Regions from separate parts of the Erwinia persicina genome, predicted to be linked through region 1. Evidence: riboswitches for the same ligand, from Rfam matches in the RefSeq annotation. Region 1 holds a riboswitch; each other region holds the start of a gene.

Region 1 (4,741 bases):
CAGATATCGATCGTTCTTCAGTTCATTCATCACGAGACTCTCTCACCATACAGACTGCCAGTGTAACATTTATTGGAATTGACGATGATCGACCGCTCAAAAAATTGAGCGGTCGGCGCGAGCAACCCGGCTGAGCGGGAACAGGCAGAATCAGGGGCGGGGAAAACAGAAAGAGGGTATGGCTTATTTTTTCTCACTGACAGGGGGGATTTTAGCGGCTTTTTGATCGACTGCGGTAAGAACAGGAGTGCGGTCGCTGTTAGCCGCCAGCAGTTTTTTATCTTTTTTATCTGGCAGCGCCTGCGGCTCCTCAATCTGATGAGAGTTTCCAATGAACACCCCACCCTTCTCAATGGAAAACTCGTTCGCATACACTTCACCTTCAATCCGGCCACGCGACATAATAATCACCGTTCTGGCATAACAGCTTCCCTTAAGCAGTCCGTTAACCACCAGTTTAAGGGATTTTATCTTGCCGATAACTTTCCCCTCTTTCCCTATTTGTGTGCTTTTCTGGCTGGTCAGGTCACCTTCGACAACGCCGTTGATGGTAATATTGTTTTCATTGGTCACTTCGCCGCGTAATACCGTCCCGATAGAAATAACGGTTTCTTTCGTACTGTTATCGTCGTTTAAAGAAGAAGGGAACAGGGTACTGGGTTCTACTTTGACGGGTGAAGGCAATTTTTCATTGGCTCGGTCTTCTTCTTTCCTGTTGAAATTAAACACGTTTGTAAACATCCTTTTTGTATGTAGACTCGAAATTATTAGCAGCAGGCTAAAGCACGCCATGCCAGCCAAAGAGAGCAATAAGACCGTCCTTGTCGAAAGCAGAAAGGCACTAATGCTCACCCCCCAGCAGAGCCAGATGCCCCACAGGCAACCTTGTTTTTTTGTTTCAGACATTAGCGTAATTCGCCACCTACGGAAACACTATGACATGTTTCAATTATGGCCCTTAATAATTAAATGCAAGACGGCGTTGTTCAGCATTTCCTGCAAAACAAATACACATCCAGATAAATAAGAAAAAACTCACATGACACTACAGTCGAAATAGTAGTTACTTAAGCCTGACTTAATATAACCATTTGAATAGCACAGGCTATCAACCGTTTTCATCACAGAATGATATTTGAAATTCCCCGCGAGATAAAGTCAGTTAATCTTCTCTACTTAAATTAATCCAGGGGCTCCTGGCAGGAGGCTGATATTGCCAGGAGATTATATCGCAAATAAAAACAATTCCTAAAAGACATATTCCCAGCGTGATTATTCCGCCTCTGCGCGACATAAAACAACGGTGTCCTCAATCAACCTGCGCGCAACGGTTCCGGCAGGCGGTAGCAGTGGCAGAGCATCAAAACGATACCAGCCAGCGGATAACAGCTCTTTCGGATCGATATTGATCTCGCCAGCGTCATAATCAGCCATGAAAGCCATCATTAATGACTGTGGAAAGGGCCAGGGCTGTGATGAAACATAGCGCAGATTTTTTACCGTGATCCCACTCTCTTCCATCACTTCACGCGCTACCGTCTGCTCAAGGGTTTCCCCGACTTCCACAAAACCGGCCAGCACGGTGAATACGCCGTTCCGGTGCCGGGTATGCTGCGCCAGCAGTATTTCTTCGCCACGCCGGATAGCCACGATAATGCAGGGAGCGATTTGTGGGTAGTAACGCTGGCGGCAGTGGCTGCACAGGCAGGCCCATTCTGTTTTACTGTGGTGCATTTCATGGCCGCAGTAACCACACCAGCGGTGAGAGCGGTAAAATTCAGCCAGCTGGATGCCACGACCAACCAGCTGGAACAGGCCGCTATCCTGATCGAGCAACTGCCGCAGCGATCCCATTTCCTGGGGACGGGTATCCCGGATCAACCATACCGTCTCGCCCTGCCACTCCCCAATCGGGGATCCCAGGGATCCTTTCAGGCCGAGTGAATCTGCGCTCCCTCGTGGAAGTTCGCCTTTTGGTAACCAAATTTTATGTTCCATGCTGACAATCCACCAGCCAGCGTCTACGCTTAAAATTTCCTGTTCCATCATTTTGCTCATCATCCTCAGCTTAAAGACTGGATTGAGGTCAGACGTTAAAATATAACACTCACGGAGTAGAACATGCTTAACCAGTTGGAAGTCCTCACCGCGCGCGTTGGCGGGTGCAGTGAACTGGTAGACTTTTGTCTGCGCTCACGCAAGCAGTTGCTGATTGCCTATTATCACATGGCTGGTATCAAGCCTAACAAGGATACGCTGACGACGCTCGATGAAAACGCGCTGGATATGTTCTGCCAGAATCTGGTGGATTACCTTTCAACGGGCCACTTCACTGTCTACGAACGATTTATCAAAGAGTTGGAAGGCACAGAGCAGTTGGCTAAAGCGTCGCTTATTTACCCTTCATTAAAAGCCAATACCGACCTGATTATGCAGGTTTATGATTCTCATCTGGAAAGCGCTATCGATCACGATAACTATCGGGAATTCCAGCATGCTCTGTCGGTTGTCGGTGAAGCGCTGGAGGCACGTTTTACATTGGAAGATAAATTCATCAAGCTGGCGCTGGAAAAAAACGCGGAAAATCAGGAAGCGGCTAACGCCTGTACGCTCGCGCGCCCGGCCTGACCTGCAGCGGTCATTTAAACTTCTTGTCGTTTCCAAAAAGCCCCTTTATGCTGAATGGGCTGTCAGGGTGAAGTCTGCTTAGCCCTTTCAGTGCCCATTTTGTGGTTTAAGCGTCGCCCGGTCGGCGCGCTTACGTCTGGTGCGTGAGCATCCAGGCTGGCTGGCTATAAAAGCCGCTTAAAAGACACTATTCTTCTTGTCGGAGTGCCCTTAGGGGCTGAGACCGTTAATTCGGGATCCGCGGAACCTGATCAGGTTAGAACCTGCGAAGGGAACAAGAGTAAAATCTAAAACGCTGTGAAATGAGTTTTCTCACAACGTTCTTATTACTCCCGCCTCCAGGCAAGCAAACTTCCCTTTTATCAGGAAATTGCTATGTCTACTCATGAAAAACCTGTCGTTGAAAAAAAAAGCCGTCGTCGCGAGCAGCGGGCGGAAGCGCAACAGTTTATTGATTCCCTGCGCGGTACCGCTTTCCCGCATTCAAAACGGATCTACCTCAGCGGGTCACAGCCGGATATCCGTGTACCAATGCGTGAAATACAACTCAGCCCAACCACCGTGGGCGGCAGTCAGGATCGGCCGTTGCTGGAGGAGAATGAGCCGGTGCCGGTATACGATACGGCGGGCCCTTACGGCGATCCGGACGCCACCATTAATGTTCATGCCGGACTGCAAAAATTACGCAGCAACTGGATCCTTCAGCGCAATGATACCGGGCAGGTCAGTGAGGTCAGTTCGACATTTACGCAGCAACGCCTGGCCGACGAAGGACTGGATCATCTCCGCTTTGAGCATCTGCCACGTCCACGCCGTGCACTACCGGGTCGCTGTGTGACTCAGATGCACTATGCCCGCCAGGGCATAGTGACGCCGGAAATGGAGTATATCGCCCTGCGTGAAAATATGGGCCGCGAGCGGATCCGCAGTGAAGTGCTGCTGCAACAGCATCCCGGGCACAGCTTCGGCGCGCATCTGCCCGACAACATTACCCCCGAGTTTGTCCGTCAGGAGGTTGCCAGCGGACGTGCCATTATCCCGGCCAATATTAATCACCCGGAATCAGAGCCGATGATTATTGGCCGAAACTTTCTGGTGAAGGTAAACGCCAATATCGGTAACTCTGCGGTCAGCTCTTCTATTGAGGAGGAAGTGGAAAAACTGGTGTGGTCGGTTCGCTGGGGGGCCGATACGGTCATGGATCTGTCTACCGGCCGCTATATTCATGAAACCCGCGAGTGGATCCTGCGCAACAGCCCGGTTCCCATTGGCACGGTGCCCATTTACCAGGCGCTGGAAAAGGTGAACGGCGTGGCGGAGGATCTGAGCTGGGCTATCTTCCGCGATACCCTGCTTGAACAGGCTGAACAGGGCGTAGATTATTTCACTATCCATGCTGGCGTCCTGCTGCGCTACGTGCCCATGACGGCAAAACGCCTGACCGGCATCGTCTCGCGCGGTGGATCCATCATGGCAAAATGGTGCCTGTCACACCACCAGGAGAGCTTCCTCTATCAGCATTTCCGCGATATCTGTGAAATCTGCGCGGCCTATGATATCTCACTGTCACTGGGGGACGGACTGCGTCCGGGCTCCATCCAGGATGCTAACGATGAAGCGCAGTTTGCCGAACTGCGCACGCTGGGCGAGCTGACCAAAATCGCCTGGGAATATGATGTTCAGGTAATGATTGAAGGACCCGGCCACATCCCGATGCAGATGATCCGCGTCAATATGACAGAACAGCTCGAACACTGTCATGAAGCCCCGTTTTACACCCTGGGCCCTCTGACCACAGATATTGCTCCGGGTTACGACCATTTTACCTCCGGCATCGGTGCCGCGATGATCGGCTGGTTTGGCTGCGCGATGCTATGCTACGTGACGCCGAAAGAGCATCTCGGCCTGCCGAATAAAGAGGATGTGAAGCAGGGGCTAATCACCTATAAGATCGCTGCCCATGCAGCCGACCTTGCCAAAGGCCACCCCGGGGCGCAGATCCGTGATAATGCGATGTCAAAAGCTCGCTTTGAATTTCGCTGGGAAGATCAGTTTAATCTGGCCCTCGATCCGCATACCGCCCGTGCCTATCACGATGAAACCCTGCCGCAGG
Region 2 (4,741 bases), 510 kb from region 1:
CCTCAGCGACCTGGCGGTACAGCTCAGTTGCTCACGCCGCCATATGCGCAACCTGCTGAATGCCATGCAGGAACAGGGGTGGCTGGAGTGGCAGGCCGAGGCCGGGCGCGGCAAGCGATCGCGTCTGACCTTCCGCTATACCGGGCTGGCGCTGCAGCAGCAGCGGGCTGAGGATCTGCTGGAGCAGGATCGCATCGATCAGCTGGTGCAGCTAGTCGGCGATAAAAACCGCGTGCGCCAGATGCTGCTCTCCCATCTGGGCCGCAGTTTCCGTCAGGGAAAACACATTCTTCGCGTGCTCTACTATCGTCCCCTGCTCAATCTGCTGCCCGGAACGCCGCTGCGCCGCTCTGAAACGCACCTTGCCCGGCAGATTTTCAACGGGCTGGCGCGGATAAATGAGGAAAACGGGGAAATCGAGCCGGATATCGCCCATCACTGGCAGCAGATTGCCCCGGACCACTGGCGCTTCTTTTTGCGTCCGGCGATCCACTTTCATCACGGCCGTGAGCTGGACGTCGACGATGTTATCGCCAGCCTGGAACGCCTGAAAACGCAGCCACTTTACAGCCACCTAAACCGGATTGAGTGCCACACGCCCTGGACCCTGGATATTTATCTGCACCAGCCCGATAACTGGCTACCGTGGCTGCTGGGCAGCGTCAGCGCGATGATCCTGCCAAAAGAGTGGCCGCATATGCGCAACTTTGCCCGCCAGCCGGTCGGCACCGGGGCCTACGCGGTGGAACGCAATCAGCACAGCCAGCTGCGTATCTCCGCCTTTGATGACTACTTCGGCTACCGGGCGCTGATAGATGAGGTCAATATCTGGGTTCTGCCGGAGATAAGCGATGAGCTGGTCTACTCCGGGGTCAAACTGCAGAGTGAGAATACGGATGAGAAGTCGGAAGAGAGTCGTCTGGAAGAGGGCTGCTATTTTCTGATGTTCGACCAGCGCTCTGAGCAGGGGCGCAATGAACAGCTGCGCCGCTGGATCAGCACCATTTTTAACCCGATTGCCCTGCTTAACCACAGCGGCATCGCCTATCAGCGCTACTGGTTCCCGGCTTATGGCCTGCTGCCGCGCTGGCATCACCGACGCTCAATGGCGACCGCAGAAAAACCCGCAGGCCTGACGTCACTGACCATTACCTGGTACAGCGATCATATTGAGCATCAGGGGATCGCCAACGCGCTGGGGCCGATCCTTGCCGCGCACGGCGTCACGCTCATTACGCAGGAAATTGACTACGAAAGCTGGTATCGCGGTGAGGCGGAAAGTGACATCTGGCTGGGTAGCGCCAACTTCACGCTACCGCTGGAGTTTTCCCTGTTTTCGCTGCTGTATGAGATCCCACTGATGCACCACTGTGTGCCCACCGACTGGGAAAATGATGCGCGGCAGTGGCGTGAACAGACCCTGCCACTGGCAGACTGGAGCAAACAGCTGATAGACAGTAACTACCTGCATCCCCTGTTCCATCACTGGCTGCTGCTGCACGGCCAGCGAAGCATGCGCGGCGTACGCATGAATACCCTCGGCTGGTTTGACTTTAAATCAGCCTGGTTTGCGCCGCCCGAATCATGACGCTTTCGTAACAAAGACGAAACCACTAGAATAAGCCGTTCTCAACGGGGTGCGAACACCCTGCTGTGATATTGCCCGATGCCGGGTCAATGTCTGCGCAGCACGTTTTCGCTGAGAAAAACCCGTCGAACCTGATCCGGATCATACCGGCGTAGGGATTTGAGAGTGTCACTGACTCAGATCCTTTGCGCATTTTCCCTTAAAGGAACGCAAAGTGTTGAAAAAATTACTCCCTCTGCTGGCGCTGTTTTCCCTGCCTGCCCTCGCGGCGAAAGATACCCTGACGGTTTACACCTACGACTCCTTCTCTGCCGAATGGGGGCCTGGGCCGGCGATTAAAAAAGCCTTCGAAGCACAGTGCAACTGTGAGCTGAAATTCGTCGCGCTGGAAGACGGTGTCTCGCTGCTCAACCGCCTGCGTATGGAAGGGAAAAACAGCAAAGCCGACGTGGTGCTGGGGCTGGATAACAATCTGCTGGATGCGGCCGAAAAAACCGGCCTGTTTGCGCCGTCAAAGGTAGACACCCGAGATGCTACCGTGCCGGGCGGCTGGACGAACACAACTTTCGTCCCCTATGACTACGGCTGGTTTGCTTTCGTTTATGACAAGACCCGGCTGCAGAACCCGCCGAAAAGCCTGAAGGAACTGGTCGAGAGCGACCGTCCTCTGAAGGTGATTTATGAAGATCCGCGCACCAGCACCCCGGGGCTTGGCCTGCTGCTGTGGATGCAGAAAGTTTACGGCGATAAGAGCCCGGAAGCGTGGCAGCAGCTGGCGAAGAAGACCGTTACGGTGACAAAAGGATGGAGCGAGGCCTACGGTCTGTTCCTGAAAGGGGAAAGTGATATGGTGCTCAGCTACACGACCTCGCCCGCTTATCATCTGATTGAAGAGAAGAAAGATCAGTACGCCGCGGCAAACTTTAGTGAAGGCCACTATCTTCAGGTTGAGGTGGCCGGGCAGTTAAAAGCCAGTAAGCAACCTGAACTGGCACACACATTTATGCAATTCGTGATGACACAACCCTTCCAGAAAACCATTGCAACCGGCAACTGGATGTATCCGGCTACCCGAACCGCGCTGCCAGAAGGGTTCAATACCCTGACCGTGCCGGCCACCTCGTTGCAGTTCAGCCCGCAGGATGTTGCTACCCAACGCAGCCAATGGATTAGTGCATGGCAACGCGCCGTCAGCCGCTAATTCCTGGCTGGTTAGTCCCGGGCCTGCTGGCCGGGCTGCTGCTGGTCAGCGTGGCCCTGCTGGCGTTTTCCGCCCTGTGGCAAAACGCGCCCGCCACGGACTGGCGCGGACTGTGGCAGGACAGCTACCTGTGGCACGTGCTGCGCTTCTCCTTCTGGCAGGCGCTGCTATCGGCATTGCTGTCGGTTCTTCCGGCTATTCCCGTGGCGCGTGCACTTTACCGCCGTCGCTTTCCCGGGCGCGGCACGCTGCTGCGGCTGTGTGCTATGACGCTGGTGCTGCCGGTACTGGTCGCCGTGTTTGGTATTCTCAGTGTGTATGGCCGCAGCGGCTGGCTGGCACAGCTTTGCGCCCTGCTCGGCATTGGTTATTCATTCACCCCCTATGGCCTGCAGGGGATCCTGCTGGCCCATGTGTTCTTTAATCTGCCGCTGGCTACGCGCCTGCTGCTCCAGGCCTTACAGCAGATCCCCGGTGAACAGCGACAGATCGCCGCGCAACTGGGACTGAGTGGCTGGGCGCATTTTCGCCTTGTCGAATGGCCGTGGCTGCGGCGGCAGCTCCTGCCCGCCGGGGCGCTGATCTTTATGCTGTGTTTTGCCAGCTTTGCGACGGTACTGTCCCTCGGGGGCGGCCCGCGCGCGACCACCATTGAGCTGGCGATCTTCCAGGCACTGAGTTTTGATTACGATCCCGGGCGAGCCGCCCTGCTGGCGCTGATACAGATGGTGTGCTGCCTCGGTCTGGTGATGTTAAGCCAGCGGCTGAGTAAGGTGCTGCCCACGGGAAGTGACAGCCTCGGGGGCTGGCGCAACCCGCAGGACAGCGGCCCTGCCCGCCTGCTTGACGGGCTACTGATCGCCAGCATGGTGTTGCTGATCCTGCCACCGCTGCTGGCGGTGGTGGCCGACGGACTGAATCAGGGGTTAAGCGGCGTCCTGCACCAGCCTGCACTGTGGCAGGCGATGTTCACCTCGCTACGCATTGCGCTGGGCGCTGGGATCCTCAGCGTGGTGCTGACGCTGATGCTGCTGTGGAGCAGCCGTGAACTGCGCCTGCGCCAGCGGCCGCTGTGGGGCCAGACGCTGGAACTCAGCGGGATGCTCATCCTGGCGATGCCGGGAATTGTGCTGGCCACCGGTTTTTTCCTGTTACTCAACCAGACCATCGGGCTGCCGGATTCTGCAGAAGGGATTGTCATCGTCACGAATGCACTGATGGCAGTGCCGTATGCGATGAAAGTGCTGGAAAACCCACTGCGTGATGTCGCAGCACGTTATAACCCGCTGTGCCTGTCGCTGGATATTCGTGGCTGGAACCGCCTGCGGCTGATTGAGCTGCGCGCCCTGAAACGCCCGCTGGCCCAGGCGCTCGCCTTTGCCTGTGTGCTGTCGATTGGCGATTTTGGCGTAGTGGCACTGTTTGGCAATGAGCACTTCCGCACCCTGCCGTTTTATCTTTATCAGCAGATCGGCTCCTATCGCAGCAGCGACGGGGCGGTTACCGCCCTGTTACTTTTGCTGCTCTGCTTTCTGCTGTTCACCCTGATTGAAAAACTGCCGGGGAACCATGCTAAATCTGACTAATCTGACCTGGCTGTATCATCATCTGCCGATGCGCTTTACCTTCAGCGCGCAGGCGGGGGAGCGACTGGCCATCCTGGGCCCCAGCGGGGCAGGAAAAAGTACCCTGCTGAGCCTGATCGCCGGTTTTCTGCCGGTCAACGGCGGCGAATTGATACTGTATGGCAGCGATCACCGCAATAGCGCTCCCGCGCAGCGTCCGGTATCCATGCTGTTTCAGGAAAATAACCTCTTCCCCCATCTGACCGTGGCGCAGAATATCGGACTGGGGTTACATCCCGGGCTGAAACTGAACCACCAGCAAAAGCACGCGTTACAGAACATTGCGCAGCGCGTCGGGCTGACGGAACATTTACACCGTCTGCCGCA
Region 3 (4,741 bases), on a different replicon from region 1:
CCTGAAATCCGTCAGCGCAAAGGATACGCGCTGCCTCCACCAGGGCGAACGGGTCGGGTTGCAGCGTATCGGCATGACCGATCACCTCCAGCTTGATCCACCGCGTATCAAACAGCTCACGCGCCATATGGGCCGTGGTGACGGCCTCCTTCACGCTGTGACAGCCCGCCGTGTTCGGCAGAACCCGCTTATTCAGCCCGGTCAGCAGCTCACGAAAGGCGGTACCGTGGCTGCCTTCACGGCGCAGACTGACGGTGATAATTTCACTGCCGGAGGCCGCAAGCGCCTGCTGCAGGATCGCCGGAGAGGGGTACCCGGCGGTACCGAGCAGAAAACGTGACTGGGGTACAAAACCGTAAAACATCGTTTATCCTCCCTGCATGGGTGACAGGACTTCGAGTTCACAGCCTGGTGTGATCGGCTGCGTTTCATAGCGGGTGCGGGGCACGAACTGTCCATTTAACGCGCTGGCGACACAGCCTGCGTCAATCTGTTGTTCGCGCAGCAATTCCGCCAGGGTGCGGGCGGCAGTATCGACCGGCTGGCCGTTAAGCTGAATTTTCATATCAGGTTTTCCTGTATCAGTTGCTGCATCAGGTTTTCCGCCATCACTGGCGCGAGAAGAAAGCCGTGCCGGTACATGCCGTTAACGGACCAGACGCCGTTATGGCGATGAATGGCAGGGACATTATCAGCGTAAGCCGGTCGCAGCCCGGTGCCGCTTTCCAGCACTCTGGCTTCGGCCAGTGCCGGGTGGATGGCGTAAGCGGCACTTAACAACTCCATCATGGCGCGGGCGCTAATGGGGCTGTCATCATGGCTTTCCACCATGGTCGCCCCCAGCATAAAGCGCCCCCCCGTGCGCGGAACGAGGTAACAGGGAAAGCGGGGATGGAGCAAGCGGACGGGCCGGGAGAAGTGCACCTCATCGCTGTGCAGGATCAGCATTTCACCGCGAACGGCGCGCAGTCCCGGTTGTTCGTGGGCAGCGTGGATCCCCGGCAGTCAATAACCGTGCCGCCGGGCTTGTCCTGATGGAAGTCAACGCCGTGTTGAAGCAGGCTGGCCCGCAGTTGCTGCAGCGCGCTGCGCGGGTCGAGATGGGCCTCGCCGGCAAAGAACAGCCCGCGGGCAAAGCGCCCTTCCAGGGCGGGTTCCAGCGTGACCGGTTCCACCCACTGATGGGCGTGCGTCATGCGCGAAAAACGGGTGAGTTCAGGCGCGTCGCGCGGGGGAGCGACCACCAGGGTGCCCTGATGCTCCACGCCTTTGACACGCGCAGCCCACCACGGGGCAGACCGCTGGCCCAGCTCAACAACCTCCGCCGGGGCGCTTTCGCCTTCGCACCAGGGGGCCAGCATTCCGCCTGCCCAGTGGGATGCCGCATCATGCTGCGGTGAAGTGATCACCTCCACGGCCTGGCCGTGCTCTGCCAGCATCGTGGCGATGCACAGCCCGGCCACGCCGTCACCGATCACAGACCAGCGGCTCATGAGGTAAGGATCCTGACAGGGAGAAGGGGTGTTACCAATAGCGTCACGTTAGCCTCTCAAAACTTGATGAGACCCGTGATAAGGATAAGGAAAAAGGCGGAGGCGGAATAAACACAGGCCTGCGCGCGGGTACGCTGGGTGGCCGGCTGGCCCGTCATCAGGGTACGCGTCTTCCTACGCCAGTATCAACTGGGTCAGGTTCTAAGGGTCGCTACGCCGCGATAAATCGCTCATTAGCCTCTCAGTCTCTCTGGCGAGACTCCCCTGACAGGAACCAGTTGTATTTTACCGGGTGGGAATCGTCAAGCGATATGCGGTTTTAATGGGGAAAAAGACGGCATTTTGAGACGCTGAAATTTTTTTTAATTGAATGCTCAATCAATAAAAACTATCATTCGTGCTTCTGTTTACACAAAATTTACTTTCCGGAGGCGATTTGAGTCAAGAGTTATAACGATTAATCAATAAATTACACTAATATTCATCCTGATGGTTCTCCCAGTGTAATTAGCGGATATACGGCGGATTTTACCCAGTATGCGCTAATGCGCGCTTCGCAGAGCGGACTTCAGGTTCTTTCCCTGATCATTTTTTGCGGAGACATTATGCCGACGACTGAAATACCAGGAAAGCCTCAAAAAGATCGTATCAACCCCGTGGTTTTCTACACCTCAGCAGTACTGATTCTGCTGTTCTCCATGACGACTATTCTGTTCACTGATTTTTCCGATCGCTGGATCAATCGTACCCTCGACTGGGTATCCAACACCTTCGGCTGGTATTACCTGCTGGCCGCCACGCTGTATATCGTGTTCGTTATCTTTATGGCCTGTTCCCGCTTTGGTTCCATTAAGCTCGGCCCTGAGCAGTCCAAGCCCGAGTTCAGCCTGATGAGCTGGGCAGCCATGCTGTTTGCTGCCGGTATCGGTATCGATCTGATGTTTTTCTCGGTCGCCGAGCCGGTCACACAGTATATGATGCCGCCAGAGGGCCAGGGACAGACGATGGAAGCCGCGCGTCAGGCGATGGTCTGGACGCTGTTCCACTACGGTCTGACCGGCTGGTCCATGTATGCCCTGATGGGCATCGCCCTGGGTTACTTCAGCTACCGCTACGGCCTGCCTCTGACCATTCGTTCGGCCCTGTACCCTATTTTCGGTAAACGTATCAACGGGCCAATCGGTCATACCGTGGACATCGCCGCCGTACTCGGGACGATTTTTGGTATTGCCACCACATTGGGCATCGGCGTTGTGCAGCTGAACTATGGCCTGAAGGTGCTGTTTGATGTACCGGAAGGGCTGACGGCGCAGGCCGGGCTGATCGTGCTGTCGGTCATCATGGCCACTATCTCGGTCACCTCTGGCGTGAATAAGGGCATTCGCTTCCTGTCAGAGCTCAACGTGCTGCTGGCCTTTGGTCTGATCCTGTTTGTGCTGTTCGTCGGTGATACCAGCTTCCTGCTGAACGCGCTGGTGCTCAACGTCGGGGATTACATCAACCGCTTTATGGGCATGACGCTGAACAGTTTTGCTTTCGATCGTCCAACTGAATGGATGAACAACTGGACGCTGTTCTTCTGGGCCTGGTGGGTCGCCTGGTCACCGTTTGTTGGCCTGTTCCTGGCGCGTATTTCCCGCGGCCGTACTATCCGCCAGTTTGTGGTAGGGACGCTGACCATTCCATTTATCTTTACCCTGCTGTGGCTGTCGATCTTTGGTAACAGCGCCCTATACGAGATTATTCACGGCAATATGGCCTTCGCTGAAGAAACCATGGCGCACCCGGAGCGCGGCTTCTACAGTCTGCTGGCACAGTATCCTGGCTTTACTTTCAGCGCCTCAGTGGCCACCATCACCGGCCTGCTGTTCTATGTCACTTCCGCAGACTCTGGTTCCCTGGTGCTGGGCAACTTTACCTCGCGTCTGGCGGACATCAACAATGATGCGCCAAACTGGCTGCGTATCTTCTGGTCAGTCACCATTGGCGTCCTGACGCTGGGAATGCTGATGGTTAACGGCGTGACGGCGCTGCAGAAGACCACGGTGATCATGGGACTGCCGTTCAGCTTTGTGATCTTCTTTGTGATGGCCGGTCTGTATAAATCGCTGCGGGTGGAAGATCATCGTCGGGCCAGTGCCACGGTGAACACGCCACCGGTAGCGGTATCGCGTGACGATCGCCTGAACTGGAAACAGCGCATTTCACGCGTGATGAACTATCCGGGAACGACCCACACCCGCAAAATGTTGGATAACGTCTGTCGTCCGGCAATGGAAGAAGTCGGGCTTGAGCTGGAACGTCGTGGTGCCAAAGTGCAGGTGAATGAGCTGCCGGCGGTGGAGGATGAGCGTCTGAACCATCTGGAACTGCTGGTTGATATGGCGGATGAGCAGAGCTTCCTCTATCAGATATGGCCTCAGCGTTACTCGGTACCGGCCTTCACCTACCGGGCGCGCAGTGGCAAATCGGATTACTTCCGTCTGGAAACCTTCCTGCTGGAGGGTACGCAGGGGAACGATTTGATGGACTACACCAAAGAGCAGATCATCAATGACATTCTCGACCAGTATGAGCGTCACCTGACCTTCCTGCATATTCACCGGGAAGCACCGGGTAATTCGATGCCCTTCCCCGAAGCATAAACCCTTAAAAAAACCAGACTCCGGTCTGGTTTTTTTTTGCTCAGAAAACCGTGACGTTCTCCTTATTATTGTGGAAGGGTGCTCAGGCGAAACGTTTCGCGCCGGCAACACAGAGAATAATTGCCGCCGCACTGACCACCATACTCAGGGCAACCGGCTCGTGAAGGAACAGCGCGCAGAGCAACAGACCAAAAAACGGCTGTAGCAGCTGGAGCTGTCCGACCCCGGCGATGCCACCCAGCGCCAGCCCGCGATACCAGAAAATAAAACCAATCAGCATACTGAACAGTGAGACATAGCCAAGGCTGAACCAGGCGGGCGCGCTGATCCCCTGCCAGCTGTGCGGCAGAGTCATCAGGCCCGTCACCACCATGACCGGTAGCGACAGCAGCAGCGACCAGCTGATCACCTGCCAGCCGCCCAGCCGGCGCGACAGTTCTGCCCCTTCCGCATAGCCCAGTCCGCACAGCAGAATGGCCGCCACCATCATCAGGTTTCCGGTCAGCGATCCCCTCCGCCGGCTGAGAGAGCAAAACCTGTCACGATCCCGGCGCCCAGCAGGGAGAAAAACCAGAAGGCCCGCGCTGGCCGTTCTCCCCCGCG

The links. Region 1 has a riboswitch for thiamine pyrophosphate ahead of thiC (phosphomethylpyrimidine synthase ThiC). Riboswitches for the same ligand answer to the same signal wherever they lie in the genome.
Region 2: another riboswitch for thiamine pyrophosphate. It lies ahead of thiB (thiamine ABC transporter substrate binding subunit); the one in region 1 lies ahead of thiC (phosphomethylpyrimidine synthase ThiC).
Region 3: another riboswitch for thiamine pyrophosphate. It lies ahead of K6L24_RS21650 (FAD-dependent oxidoreductase); the one in region 1 lies ahead of thiC (phosphomethylpyrimidine synthase ThiC).

What each region holds. Positions count from the first base shown of each region.
Region 1 is NZ_CP082141.1:4,341,270-4,346,010, forward strand. It holds gene hemE (uroporphyrinogen decarboxylase) at 1-30, opposite strand, end outside; gene K6L24_RS20035 (bactofilin family protein) at 184-906, opposite strand; gene nudC (NAD(+) diphosphatase) at 1,273-2,046, opposite strand; gene K6L24_RS20045 (Rsd/AlgQ family anti-sigma factor) at 2,122-2,628, shown strand; TPP riboswitch at 2,819-2,919, shown strand; gene thiC (phosphomethylpyrimidine synthase ThiC) at 3,004-4,741, shown strand, end outside.
Region 2 is NZ_CP082141.1:3,833,092-3,837,832, forward strand. It holds gene sgrR (HTH-type transcriptional regulator SgrR) at 1-1,588, shown strand, start outside; TPP riboswitch at 1,624-1,764, shown strand; gene thiB (thiamine ABC transporter substrate binding subunit) at 1,803-2,789, shown strand; gene thiP (thiamine/thiamine pyrophosphate ABC transporter permease ThiP) at 2,765-4,375, shown strand; gene thiQ (thiamine ABC transporter ATP-binding protein ThiQ) at 4,359-4,741, shown strand, end outside.
Region 3 is NZ_CP082142.1:18,384-23,124, reverse strand. It holds gene K6L24_RS21660 (thiazole synthase) at 1-364, opposite strand, end outside; gene thiS (sulfur carrier protein ThiS) at 368-565, opposite strand; partial or broken gene K6L24_RS21650 (FAD-dependent oxidoreductase) at 562-1,493, opposite strand; TPP riboswitch at 1,648-1,769, opposite strand; gene K6L24_RS21645 (choline transporter) at 2,099-4,138, shown strand; partial or broken gene K6L24_RS21640 (DMT family transporter) at 4,221-4,741, opposite strand, start outside.